DNA from 4 places in the Terribacillus sp. DMT04 genome. Region 3 is predicted to be linked to each of the others. Evidence: riboswitches for the same ligand, from Rfam matches in the RefSeq annotation. Region 3 holds a riboswitch; each other region holds the start of a gene.
The links. Region 3 has a riboswitch for S-adenosylmethionine ahead of KS242_RS14975 (LLM class flavin-dependent oxidoreductase). Riboswitches for the same ligand answer to the same signal wherever they lie in the genome.
Positions count from the first base shown of each region.

Region 1: another riboswitch for S-adenosylmethionine. It lies ahead of ssuE (NADPH-dependent FMN reductase); the one in region 3 lies ahead of KS242_RS14975 (LLM class flavin-dependent oxidoreductase).
Region 2: another riboswitch for S-adenosylmethionine. It lies ahead of metK (methionine adenosyltransferase); the one in region 3 lies ahead of KS242_RS14975 (LLM class flavin-dependent oxidoreductase).
Region 4: another riboswitch for S-adenosylmethionine. It lies ahead of KS242_RS04420 (LLM class flavin-dependent oxidoreductase); the one in region 3 lies ahead of KS242_RS14975 (LLM class flavin-dependent oxidoreductase).

Region 1 covers NZ_CP077639.1:1,396,336-1,399,461, reverse strand. Annotated here, with positions in the region: gene KS242_RS07525 (MFS transporter) at 1-1,028, opposite strand, end outside; gene ssuE (NADPH-dependent FMN reductase) at 1,042-1,593, opposite strand; SAM riboswitch class I at 1,682-1,788, opposite strand; gene spoVE (stage V sporulation protein E) at 1,963-3,066, opposite strand.
Region 2 covers NZ_CP077639.1:2,295,612-2,298,737, reverse strand. Annotated here, with positions in the region: gene pckA (phosphoenolpyruvate carboxykinase (ATP)) at 1-1,437, opposite strand, end outside; SAM riboswitch class I at 1,629-1,734, shown strand; gene metK (methionine adenosyltransferase) at 1,920-3,119, shown strand.
Region 3 covers NZ_CP077639.1:2,884,662-2,887,787, forward strand. Annotated here, with positions in the region: gene KS242_RS14970 (NUDIX hydrolase) at 1-462, opposite strand, end outside; gene KS242_RS14975 (LLM class flavin-dependent oxidoreductase) at 542-1,561, opposite strand; SAM riboswitch class I at 1,666-1,782, opposite strand; gene KS242_RS14980 (LLM class flavin-dependent oxidoreductase) at 1,830-2,837, opposite strand; gene KS242_RS14985 (NAD(P)-dependent oxidoreductase) at 2,940-3,126, shown strand, end outside.
Region 4 covers NZ_CP077639.1:821,461-824,586, forward strand. Annotated here, with positions in the region: gene KS242_RS04410 (CAP domain-containing protein) at 1-866, shown strand, start outside; gene KS242_RS04415 (DnaJ family domain-containing protein) at 939-1,310, shown strand; SAM riboswitch class I at 1,323-1,424, shown strand; gene KS242_RS04420 (LLM class flavin-dependent oxidoreductase) at 1,504-2,868, shown strand; gene KS242_RS04425 (S66 family peptidase) at 2,888-3,126, opposite strand, start outside.

The sequences.
Region 1 (3,126 bases), 1.5 Mb from region 3:
AGCGGTACAAAAGCTGCAATAGCTGCTCCAAAAAGAATGGCGTTCAGCAGGAGCATAGGGATATTCGCCCCAAATGCAACCGGAATATAGTAATAAAGCAAAGAACAAACAGTTGCACCGACACAGCCAAACCAGCGAACTACCCGAAGCCAGCCGATTCGGTCACCGAGCATACCAAATAATACCCCTGCCACCATATTACTTACAGACTGGACAGCCCAGAGCTGCAGCCACTGGCTTGTGGTAATATCCAAGAAACTAGTGAAGAAGCCTGGCATCACAACAACAAATCCATACCAGCCAGCTGTATTAATAGCACGCAGCAAACCACCTGCTGCAACACGCGGACTTTCCCATAGAATTGTAATTCCTTTCAATGCTTCTGCCCATTTATTACCCTTCACCTGGTCTTGAATCTTAATCCCCTGCCGGTCTTTATCATCGACAAGAAGCACACCTAAAGCACCGCCGATAATAATCCAGATAAGTGAACTCCACAGCGTTGCCATTTCACCGGCAAGTGGCAGCAAAATGCTAGGGTAGTACGAACCAAGGAACCCGATCCCGCCTGCAAACATAAAGAAAAACCAACCCATAGCCGTTGCCAGCTTGTGCTTTTCGGTACGATAAGCAATCCACACGATAAAAGCAAAAGCAAACAAAGGATATCCGAACCCGCGCAGCCCATACATAAGCACCATCATTGAAAAACTTTCTAAATACAGACCGAAGTAGAGAAAGCCTATTTCAAAAAGCACCCATGTAAGGAGACCTAACAGCATTGTTTTTTTCGGGCCAATTACCTCACCAAGTACTCCGGCAAGCCAAGAAGCAAATGTAAGTACAATGCCATAAGCGCTGAACATAATGGCAGATTGATTAGCAGAAAAACCTATGTCGACAACATACTTTGATAAAAATGCCTGCTCAATTCCGTCACCAGTCATAAACAACAGTATTGCAAGCAGCCCGCCGATAATTTGAATCGGCATTCCGAACAACTTCTTTTCCGCTAACAGAATCCGCATTACTTCTCCTCCTTTATTTCACTAAGCTAACAGCATCATTACGCCGAATCGCTTCGAGAAGGTGATTCGACTGCTCCCTTAATCTGGCGGCTGTTTCTTTTTCGGTAATTGGCTCGGTTGGATTGTCTTTCAAAATGTGCTGATCACATATATAAACGCCTTGCAAGGACTCTCCCTTTAAATTAGCGATAAGCGGCTTTAATGCATAATCAATTGCTAGCAGATGTGCTGGGCTTCCACCTGTCATAATCGGGAGTACAGGTTTGTTCGTAAAAGCACCTTGAGGCAGCACGTCCAGTAACGCCTTCAGCACCCCTGTATAAGAAGCCTTGTAAACCGGCGATGCAATAATGAGACCCTTCGCAGTCTCAATTGCTTTGCCAGCCTCCACAATTGCAGGACTGTCAAATCGCGCATAAACTAAATCCTCTGGTTTAAAATCAGTAATACTGATTACCTCTGCTGTGTAGCCTTGCTGCTTCGCCAGCTCACCTGCATAAGCAGCCGCCAGCAGCGACCTCGACTTTCGTGATGGACTGCCAGATAAAATAATAATGTCGGTCATGTTTCTTCTCCTCCTTTTTGGGTTAGAGTGACGAAACGAAAAAAACTCTCTTTTCCGAAGAAAAGAGAGCTTTGAGAAATCGTCCGCACTCTTATCTTCCAAGAAATTAATCTTGCTGGATTTAGCACCTTTCTGACAGTGTCAGAGGTTGCTGAAGCTTCAACGGGCCAGTCCCTCGGCTTCTCTTGATAAGAACTATATGAAATTAATTTACATGATACGTGGGCTGGAAAGGAAAGTCAATGCAATTGTGCAAATATTTTAAAAATAGCGCTTTACTCATTTAGTAAGGGAAAAGCACTTTTACTTGAGGCAAACTTAAGAAGGAATCTACACAGCTAACTTTGAAACGAAAACTAATAGAGAAAACTAAAGCTTACTATACCGGCTCACATTCAGTAGTATCCCGACAGAACTTAAGGTCAGTGTCAGCGAGGACCCTCCATAACTTAAAAATGGTAGGGTTATGCCGGTCACAGGAATCAATCCGGTGACGACGCTGATATTTATCATTGCCTGGATGGCAATCATCCCTGTAATCCCTAGGGCTAGCAGACTGCTGAATCCATCAGGTGCACGCAGCGCAACTTGAATTCCCCGCCACAAAAACAGCAGGAATAAAAGCATCACACCAGCTCCGCCGATGAAACCAAGTTCTTCGGCCAAAATAGCAAAAATAAAATCTGTTTGCGGTTCAGGTAAATAAAAGAATTTTTGCAAACTGTTTCCTAAACCTAGCCCCATAAGCCCTCCTGGTCCAATAGCGTACAGCGATTGAATGATTTGGAACCCTTCTCCCAGCGGATCTTCCCAAGGATCCAAGAAAGCGGTTATACGCTTAATTCGATAAGGAGCTGACAAGATTAAGGCTGCAAAAGCCCCTGCTCCCAGCACGCCTAGTCCGACAAAATGGGAAATCCTCGCCCCGCTAACGAGAATCATTACCATACAGGTGAGTACAAGGACTACGCCTGTTCCAAGGTCAGGCTGAAGCATAATCATTCCGAATGCGGTAAAGACAAGCAGCAGCGAAGGAAGAAACCCTTGCTTCAAGGAAGTAATATACTTCTGTTTGGCTGATAGATAGACGGCTAAATAGATGATCAAGCCTAGCTTCGTAAATTCAGAAGGCTGAATACTGAATGCTCCGATTCCAATCCAGCTTCGTGCTCCGCCCCGCACCATTCCGATACCTGGTATGAGCACAGCAATAAGCAAAAGGAAACAAATCAGCAGAAGCACTTTCGCATATCGGCGCCAATTCTCATAATGCACCCTGGAGATGAGCAGCATGGCAGCCAGCCCTACTCCAGCAAACAACAACTGTCGCTTGGCAAAGAAGAAACTGTCATCGAATTTATAACCCGCCCAAATTGCTGAAGCACTGTAAACCATAATGATACCGACTGTCAGCAAACCACCAATAGAGAATAGCAACAGCCAGTCCGTCTTTGGAAGATTACTTTTACGCAAAGAAAAACCCCATTTCCTTGATTGGAATTGGGGGTCCGCATGCAGCGAAGCGGCTGAGCA
Region 2 (3,126 bases), 590 kb from region 3:
AGTCGGTACGTCTGGGCAAGAAACTGGAACATGCAAGCCGAAAATCTCGTCCTCGGCTGTACGGATATCTTTCAGCTCTCCTGACAGTGCCGCTTGCACCATTCTTCTCGTATACGTAAGTTTCATTCTCGCGCCTGTGTGATAGTCGCCGCCAGTCCAACCTGTATTCACGAGATACACCTCTGCATGGTGTGTGCTGATCTTATCGCCTAGCATCTCTGCATAAACAGCGGGTGCAAGCGGAAGGAATGGAGCGCCAAAACAAGTAGAGAACGTTGCTTCTGGTTCAGTAACACCTCGCTCTGTGCCGGCAAGCTTACTCGTATACCCACTTAAGAAATGATACATTGCTTGTTCGGTCGTCAGTTTGCTGATAGGGGGAAGTACTCCGGTAGCATCAGCAGTCAGAAAAACGATTGTCTTCGGTTGACCAGCCTTGCTTTTTGGAAGGCTTCCTTCTATATAATCAATCGGATAAGCGGCACGGGTGTTTTCAGTTACCGACCCATCATCATAGTCACATACGCCATTCTCATTTACCGTGACGTTTTCAAGGATAGTGCCGAATTTGATTGCTCCGTGGATTTCCGGTTCTTTCTCAGCAGATAAGTTAATGCACTTAGCATAGCATCCGCCTTCTATGTTGAAGACGCCGTCCGGAGACCACCCATGTTCATCATCTCCAATCAAAGGGCGATTGGAATCTGCAGAAAGTGTTGTCTTGCCTGTGCCTGATAAACCGAAGAATAAAGCTGTATCTCCGTCTGCTCCGACATTGGCAGAGCAATGCATGGGCATGACTTCCTGCTGCGGCAGTAAGAAATTCATAACAGAGAAGATGGATTTCTTCATTTCACCGGCATATTCTGTTCCGCCGATAACGATAACACGCTGTTTGAATGATACAACGACAAATGCTTCCGAGTTTGTGCCATCAACAGCTGGATCTGCTTTCACACCAGGTGCCGAAATAACAGTGAAAGCAGGTTTATGTGCTGCCAGCTCTTCATCAGATGGCCGGATGAACAGCTGATGAGCAAATAAATTGTGCCACGCGTACTCATTGATTACTTGAATTGGTAAATGATAACGTTCATCCGCTCCAGCAAAACCCTGGAAGGAGAAAACTTCTTCTTGAGCCTGTAAGTAATTCACAGCCTTATCTAATAAATGCTCAAATATTTCTTCGCTGATGGGCTGGTTCACTTTACCCCAGTCTACTTTATTTTCGGAGAGTTCGTCTTGTACGATAAATTTATCCTTAGGTGAGCGTCCAGTATACTTTCCGGTAGCTGCTCGCAAGGCGCCTGTTTCTGTCAGACGCGCTTCATGACGGGATAGTGCCGCCTCTGTCAGCTGTGCCACAGATAAGTTTCTTTTTACATTTGGCTGATTGCGTAATTCCTCTAAAGCTGCTGCTGCATGCATCATTCGCATTTAAGATCCCGCCCTTTGTTTTGTTTAATTTATAATAGTATAACACATTAAGATATTAATACATACTATTTTAAATTGCAATGAAAATGTCAAATTGGAACGTATAGCAATCCCTATATACACAGTCGGTATTTGTAGGATTTTATTGACTTATGGGCGTTGTTTCGATAACATAAGTGCGAGCGGAAACACTCTTATTCAGAGTAGGCGGAGGGACAGGCCCTAAGAAACCCGGCAACCGTCACAACACGTGAAATGGTGCTCAACCTGAGCAAGGGATACCTTGAACGATAAGAGAGGGAATAAGCCAGCCTTCTGTTATGCATAGAAGGTTTTTTTCATGTCACGGCTTAATACTAAAAAAAGAGCAATACTAATTGTAGTGCTCTTTCAAACCTTCACCCATTATCAAGTTTCTTAATAACATACTTGGAAAGAGTAGAACTTCCGTATTAATTGTAGTTGAAGGGGGATTTGGCAGAATGACTGCTAATCGTCGATTATTTACCTCAGAATCCGTTACTGAAGGCCACCCGGATAAAATCTGTGACCAAATCTCGGATGCTATATTAGATGAAATCCTGTCCAAGGATCCAAATGCCCGTGTTGCTTGTGAGACAACAGTGACCACAGGGCTAGTGCTTGTCGCAGGTGAAATCACGACAAGTGCTTATGTTGATATTCAAAGTATCGTGCGCAACACGATCAAAGAAATTGGTTATACCCGTGCAAAATACGGCTTTGATGCTGATACGTGTGCTGTTTTAACAGCAATCGATGAGCAATCCCCTGATATTGCAGGCGGAGTCAATCAAGCATTGGAAGCTCGCGAAGGGCATATGTCAGACGAAGAGATTGATGCAATTGGTGCTGGCGACCAAGGATTAATGTTTGGTTATGCCAGCAATGAAACGCCTGAATTTATGCCGCTTCCTATTTCGCTTGCTCACCGCCTTTCCAAGCAATTGGCTAAGGTGCGGAAAGATGAGGTTGTGGACTACTTGCGTCCAGATGGTAAAACACAAGTAACAGTAGAATACGATGAAAATAATCAGCCGGTGCGGATTGATACCATCGTCATTTCCACACAGCACCACCCAGAAGCAGAACAGGCGCAGATTCATGCTGACTTAAAAGAGCTTGTCATCAAGCCTGTTGTTCCTGCTGAATTGCTGGATGAAGATACAAAATACATTATTAACCCGACAGGACGTTTCGTTATTGGGGGTCCTCAAGGTGATGCTGGTTTGACTGGCCGTAAGATTATCGTCGACACGTACGGTGGCTATGCACGTCACGGAGGCGGTGCTTTCAGCGGAAAAGATGCTACAAAAGTGGATCGTTCCGGAGCTTATGCAGCGCGTTATGTGGCGAAAAATATCGTCGCAGCTGGTCTTGCAGATAAATGTGAAGTACAGCTTGCGTATGCAATTGGTGTTGCTGAACCGGTTTCTATCAGTATTGATACATTCGGAACAGGCAAACAAACGCAAGAAGCTTTGGTGAATGCAGTACGCGATCTATTTGATTTACGTCCAGCTGGTATCATCAAGATGCTGAACCTGCGTCAGCCAATCTACAAAGATACAGCTGCGTACGGTCATTTTGGACGCACAGACAAAAACTTCCCTTGGGAGCAGACAGACAGAGCAGCACAGCTGAAAAGCTATACATTCGCATAATCTGTTA
Region 3 (3,126 bases):
TCCTTCAACCAAGCTTTCCAAGTCATTCACTCGCATCCGAATAATTTGTATAACTTCATCATTTAGCAGAATAACCGGCAACTCCTCCAGATAGTAGAAGAATTGATGACAAAATTCCCTATCTATCAAGTTAGCAGCAAATAATTCCTCTTGGATAACACCCTTATAAAACAAATCACTCTCTTCAAGCGTGACCCCTAATTCTTCTTGTACTTCGCGCAAGCCGCCGGTTACAGGGGTTTCGCCATTTTCCAAATGACCCGCTGCGGTAATGTCGTATTTCCCGGGAAATTCGCTTTTATTGAAGGCGCGCTGCTGTAGATAAATGTATAGATCTGTACCATCGTGTTCGACGAACCAGCAATGAAACGTTTCATGCCAATCCCCGTCCCGATGCACTTCTTCTCTTTCTTTCACGCCTATCTCTCGGTGCTGGTCATCAAAAATTGTCAATAGCTCCATGTTAGGCCCCCATACTATACCTTTACTCTTCATCTTTAATGTAAGCGATTGCCTGTGTGTTGTCTACACACATTCCCAATTAAATGGAGTTTTCGCGCATTTCCTCGACCAGCGGTATGACGTCGTTTGCAAAACGTTCCATTTCCCGCAGCTGTGGGGAAAATTGCAGCAAAAGCAAACTAACGCCTGCATGTTCATAAGCAAGAATCCGCTGCGCTATTTGCATTGGCGTTCCAACTAGATTCGGACGCAGTCCTCTTGCAGCAACAGCATCGTCGCTGATGATACTTTTTTGTGCTAATTCTTCCTCTGTTACATATGCTTCGTAGTCGACGCCGGTAATCCGTTCCCATTCTTGATAGGCTTCTTCCTCTGTCTCACGACAAATGACATAAGCAGTCATACCAAACTCGGTAAAAGGCTGCTTGCCAGCAGCTTCCCGGCGAATTTGCATGTCAGCTACCATACTAGCTGTTTCCTGTACCGTACCGCCTTTCATCACGTAAGCATCGCATGATTCCGCAATGGTCTGCCGCAAATAGTCGCTCTCTCCGCCAGCGTACAAAGGCGATATTTCTTTTTTGTTCGCAGCTGGGAGATAATCGATATGCTGGACTTGATAATATAATCCATCATATGTGTAACTGCCCGCTGCCCAAACACCGCGCAGCACTTCAAAAAATTCCTCTGTCTGCAGGTAAAATTCCTCCGTTCCGGCTATATCACCAGCTTCTCGCTTTTGTTCTTCTTCCCGAAGAAAAGATACAACCGCAAGTGAAAATCGACTGTTGCTAATCTGATCAATAGTCACTGCTTGCTTAGCAGCTTCCACTGGCTGATCAATACTCGGCCGAACTGCTGCCATGATATGCAGTTTATTTGTTGCCTCTGCCACAGCGCTAGCTGTTTCCCAAAAATCCAGCTGCTGATCTGCATTCTTTCCTTGGTATAGGTAGGTATCAGGAAGAAATACAGCATCAAAACCACTGCGTTCTGCCATGCGCGCTGTTTCCTTTACACATAACAAGCTAAGAGATGCCTCATCCTCCACATGCCGCAGCCAGCTGTTTGTTACTGGCTGCCAATACGCATATTTCATGTCTATTACTCCTTTTGCCCATAGGAAATCCTACCGAACGACACATCGATCCTACTAAAAAAGCTTCTTCGATAAGAAGAAGCTCGTTACTTGCAGCCGTCGTTATCTTATCACGCAGCTTACATAAAGCTGCAGGTCGTAGCACCTTCCTGCAGGACTGCCCTCCTGCAGTGGGTTGCCGGGCTTCATCGGGCCTTTCCCTCCGCCACTCGTTATAAGATTTCTTATGAATTGTCTTTTCTACTATACCAGAATAACAGCAGCTGATTCAAACAGAATAACCCCGCTGCTTGTAAGTCTCCATTAAAAGCTGGAAGCCATTCTGTCTGGCTTGCTCATCATAAACCGGACTTGTCAGCATGAATTCCACATCGTGGCCATAATATTTCTGCAGTTCCTCCAGCTGCTGAAGCACTTCAGCTGGGGTGCCAATGACCATTGTTGCTCTGTTATCTTGCAGCCGTTCTTTTTCATAAGGAGATAATTTGTACGCTGCAGCTGTGTCTGGACGCAGCATCCCGTTTACAGGTCTACCCTGTTCTTGCAAAAGGGATGCTACTTCATGGCTTTTCGCTAATGCTTCTGCTTGTTCATGCGTCGCAGCACAGAATAAGAACAAGCTGATTAACGCTTGCGGCTTCCCTGCCTCCTGCTGAAAAGATTGTCGGTACATTTCCAGTACAGCTGTATCTTTTTCTCCGCGGATAAACTGCGCGTAAGCAAATCCTATGCCGTGATAAGCAGCAAGGCCTGCACTGCCTGCACTGCCGCCCAACAGCCAGACAGCAGGCGCTGTCTGAATGTCTGGCATTGCTTTTAATTCTCCAAAGCGATGCTTTTCCTCATTCCTTATATTCAAGTAATGAAGCAGATCACGTATTTGGCGGTCATACCAATCCTCCGGTACGATTTTATGCTCTTGCAATGCTCGTTTAGCAGCGGGCATACCGCCTGGAGCACGTCCAATTCCGATGTCAATTCTTCCTGGATGAAGTGCTTCAAGTAGTCGCGCGTTTTCTGCCACTTTATAAGCACTATAGTGGGACAGCATGACACCCCCGGATCCGATTCTAATTCGTGACGTTCTGCTTGCCAGATGCGCCATCATGACTTCTGGACTGCTATGTCCTAAGCTGCCCCCATGATGTTCTGATACCCAGAAGCGCTCGTACCCCAGCTGATCAGCCAGCTCTGCTAAACGAGCTGTCTCCTGTAGCGCTTCTGCCGCATTGCCATCTTCTTTAAGACGAGATTGATCCAATATACTAAGCTTCATATTCTTCACTCCCTGCCTTTATCATAGCCGGTGCGAAAGACTTTTAAAAACATTCCGTTTTTCTGTATGCTAGTAATGTCAGAACAAAAGGAGGCTGGTTTTGTGATTGGGTTTATTGGATTAGGAATTATGGGAGAAAACATGGCAGCTAATCTGCTCAAAAAAGGAGAGCAGTTAGTTGTTTATAACCGTACGAAAGCAAAAGCACAACATTTAGTAGACAATGGTGCTGTCTGGGCAGAATCACCTCAAAAAGTTGGCGAACAAGCAGATGTCGTATTTACAATGC
Region 4 (3,126 bases), 1.3 Mb from region 3:
TAAAAGCAGAGGCACAAGTGCATGTCGTAAAAGGATCTTTCTCTTCTATTGAAGATTTAAATACCTTGGTGAATAACTACCTATCACCTTATAAAATTCAAGTTAATCTTAATAGCTTGCTAGCAGGTTATGGTATACAGCAGCTAGAACAAGCACAAACTCCAGCACAAGAAACAACGGAGCAGAAACAAGTACAAACTCCAGCAACAGAGCAAACAGGAGTAAAAGCTCCAGCACAAGAAGCACCTAAGCAAGAAGAAGTACAAACACCAGCACAGGAAGCACCTAAGCAGGAAGAAACAAAAACTCCAGCACAACAAGCACCTGAGGCAGAAGAAGTAACAGCTCCAGCAGCACCGAAGCAAGAAGAAGCAGCTGTACCACAAAAAGAAGAGCAAGCAACAGAAGAGCAAGCACAGGCTCCAGCTCAAAAGCAGCAACCTGCAGCTGACAACAAGCAAACAGAAGAAAAGCAAGCAGCAGAAGGCCTAAGTGCTTTTGAACAACAAGTAGTAGAACTAACAAACCAAGAGCGTGCAAAGAATGGTCTTAGTCCTTTAAAAGCAGATGTTGAACTAAGCAAAGTAGCACGTGCAAAATCACAGGACATGGCTGACAATGGTTACTTTGACCACAACAGCCCAACTTACGGTTCTCCGTTTGACATGATGAAATCTTTCGGTATCTCTTATAAAACTGCAGGTGAAAACATCGCCCAAGGTCAAAAGACACCAGAAGAAGTAGTACAAGCATGGATGAACAGCCAAGGTCACCGCGAAAACATTATGAACCCTGATTACACAAACATCGGAGTCGGATATGTCGAAAACGGTAACTACTGGACACAGCAATTTATTGGCAAATAATTCTGATTACTATATAATGAAAAGCAGCCGTAGTTATTGCGGCTGCTTTTCTTGTATGTAGGAGGGGAAATCATGGATCTGATATCCTTGCTTGCAGAAGAAAAAATCAAGCAAGCAGAAGCCAATGGTGAATTTCGCAACCTGCCTGGCGCGGGTAAACCATTGGAATTAGAGGATTTGTCTGGGGTGCCGGAAGATATGCGGATGAGCTATAAAATCTTGAAAAACGCAGGATATATCCCGCCAGAGATGCAGCTGCAAAAAGAGATTATGAGCATGCGTGATCTGCTTCGATCTTGCATCGATGACGGGGAACGAGCAGCTTATCGAAAAAGGATCAGCGAGAAGGAAATCCAATATGAAGCGCTGCTTGAGAAGCTTCGTCAGCACGCACCAGGTGCCCTCAGGCAATACCAAGACCAAATAGAACATAAACTAACCTAATTATATGGTACTTTCTTATCATGAGAGGTGGAGGGACTGGCCCTTTGAAGCTTCGGCAGCAGGCAGTAATGCACTGTGCCAATTCCAGCAGACGATATGTCTGGCAGATAAGAGGAGCGATTTACCTTGGATAAGGAGCCTCTTCTGTTAAGCAGAAGAGGCTTTTTTACATAGAAAAGAGGAGCTGAACAAAATGCGTAAACAAATCATTCTGCAAGCTTTTGATATGACAGCCGCCATGCATAATGCGCATGGTCTATGGAAACACCCGGAAAGCAGAAGGCACCGCGAGTATAAATCGCTCGACTATTGGATTGAGCTAGCGCGGCTTTTAGAGAAAGGGAAGTTTGATGCGGTGTTTTTTGCCGATGTTCTAGGGGTTTATGATGTGTATGGAGGAGATGAGGCAGCAGCCTTGCGCGATGGTGTGCAAGTGCCGCTCAATGATCCAGCTTTTGTCATACCGGCAATGGCTGCCGTAACAAAGCACTTGTCTTTCGCTGTTACGGTAAGCACTTCGTATGAACAGCCGTTCCATAATGCCCGTAAGTTTTCGACACTTGATCATTTGACCAACGGACGTATTGCATGGAATATTGTTACGTCGTATTTACCGAATGCAGCCCAAAATTTTGGCTTGGAAAAAATGGTCAAGCACGATGAACGTTATCAAATTGCCGATGAATTTTTAGAGGTTTCTTATAAGCTGCTTGAAGATAGCTGGGAGGAGGATGCTGTCATTGCAGACCCGGAAAGCGGTGTGCTTGTTGATGCTGCAAAAGTCCATCGCATCAAGCATAAAGGCAGTTATTTCTCCGTGGAAGGACCGCATGTGAGTGAGCCTTCTCCGCAGCGAACGCCAGTGCTTTACCAAGCTGGCACTTCAGAGAAGGGCAGGGATTTTGCTGCAAAACATGCGGAATGTGTTTTTGTAGGGGGACCGACACCGGAAAAAATTAAGTATTATATAGAGGATATTAAGTCGCGGGCAGAAGCTTACGGCAGAAGGAAGGACGAGATTAAAGCATTCACCTTCCTGCAGGTCGTAGTAGCTGAAACGGAAGAAAAAGCTTACAGCAAGTATGAGGAAATAAAAAAATACTGGAGTGCCGATGCAGCTAAGGCGCAATATGGCGGTTCAACGGGGTATGATCTGGCTGCTTATGAGAATGAAGAAGATTTATTCACATATAAGCATACTGAACAAGGACAATCTCGAGCGGCATATCTGACAAAAGACGCTGCACGACCATTTACGGTTAAAGAGATTCAGGAAAAATTCAGTAAACCTGCTGAGATGGACATTTTTGTCGGCAGTCCGGAACAAGTAGCAGATCAAATAGAAGAATTCTTTGTTCGCAGCGGAGTAGATGGATTCAACCTGACACATTATATTACACCAAAAGATTTGCAAGATTTTGTCGAGTTAGTTGTTCCAATTCTGCAGGAGCGCGGGTTATATAAAAAAGCGTACAAAGAGGGTACTTTTCGAGAGAAACTATACAACCACCCGTACCTCCAGTCTGGACACCCAGCAAAACAAAGGAAGAGGAGCTGATAGTCAGCCCCTCTTTTTTCTATTCCAGATAAGTCAATGTGCCGCTGCCGTCTTGGTAAGAGATGGTGGCCAGCGCACCATTGATCATTGTCAGCTGGGGCGGCATATGGCCAATATCGGCATCATAAATAATAGGTAGTTCAAGTTCGGCTGCAAATTCATGAATCATTTGTTCAATTGTATAGTCTTCCGTAGAGGTGCTTCTGGCAGGTCGTCCGAATATAGCACCGCTTGCCCCCTCAAACCAGCCTAATTCTC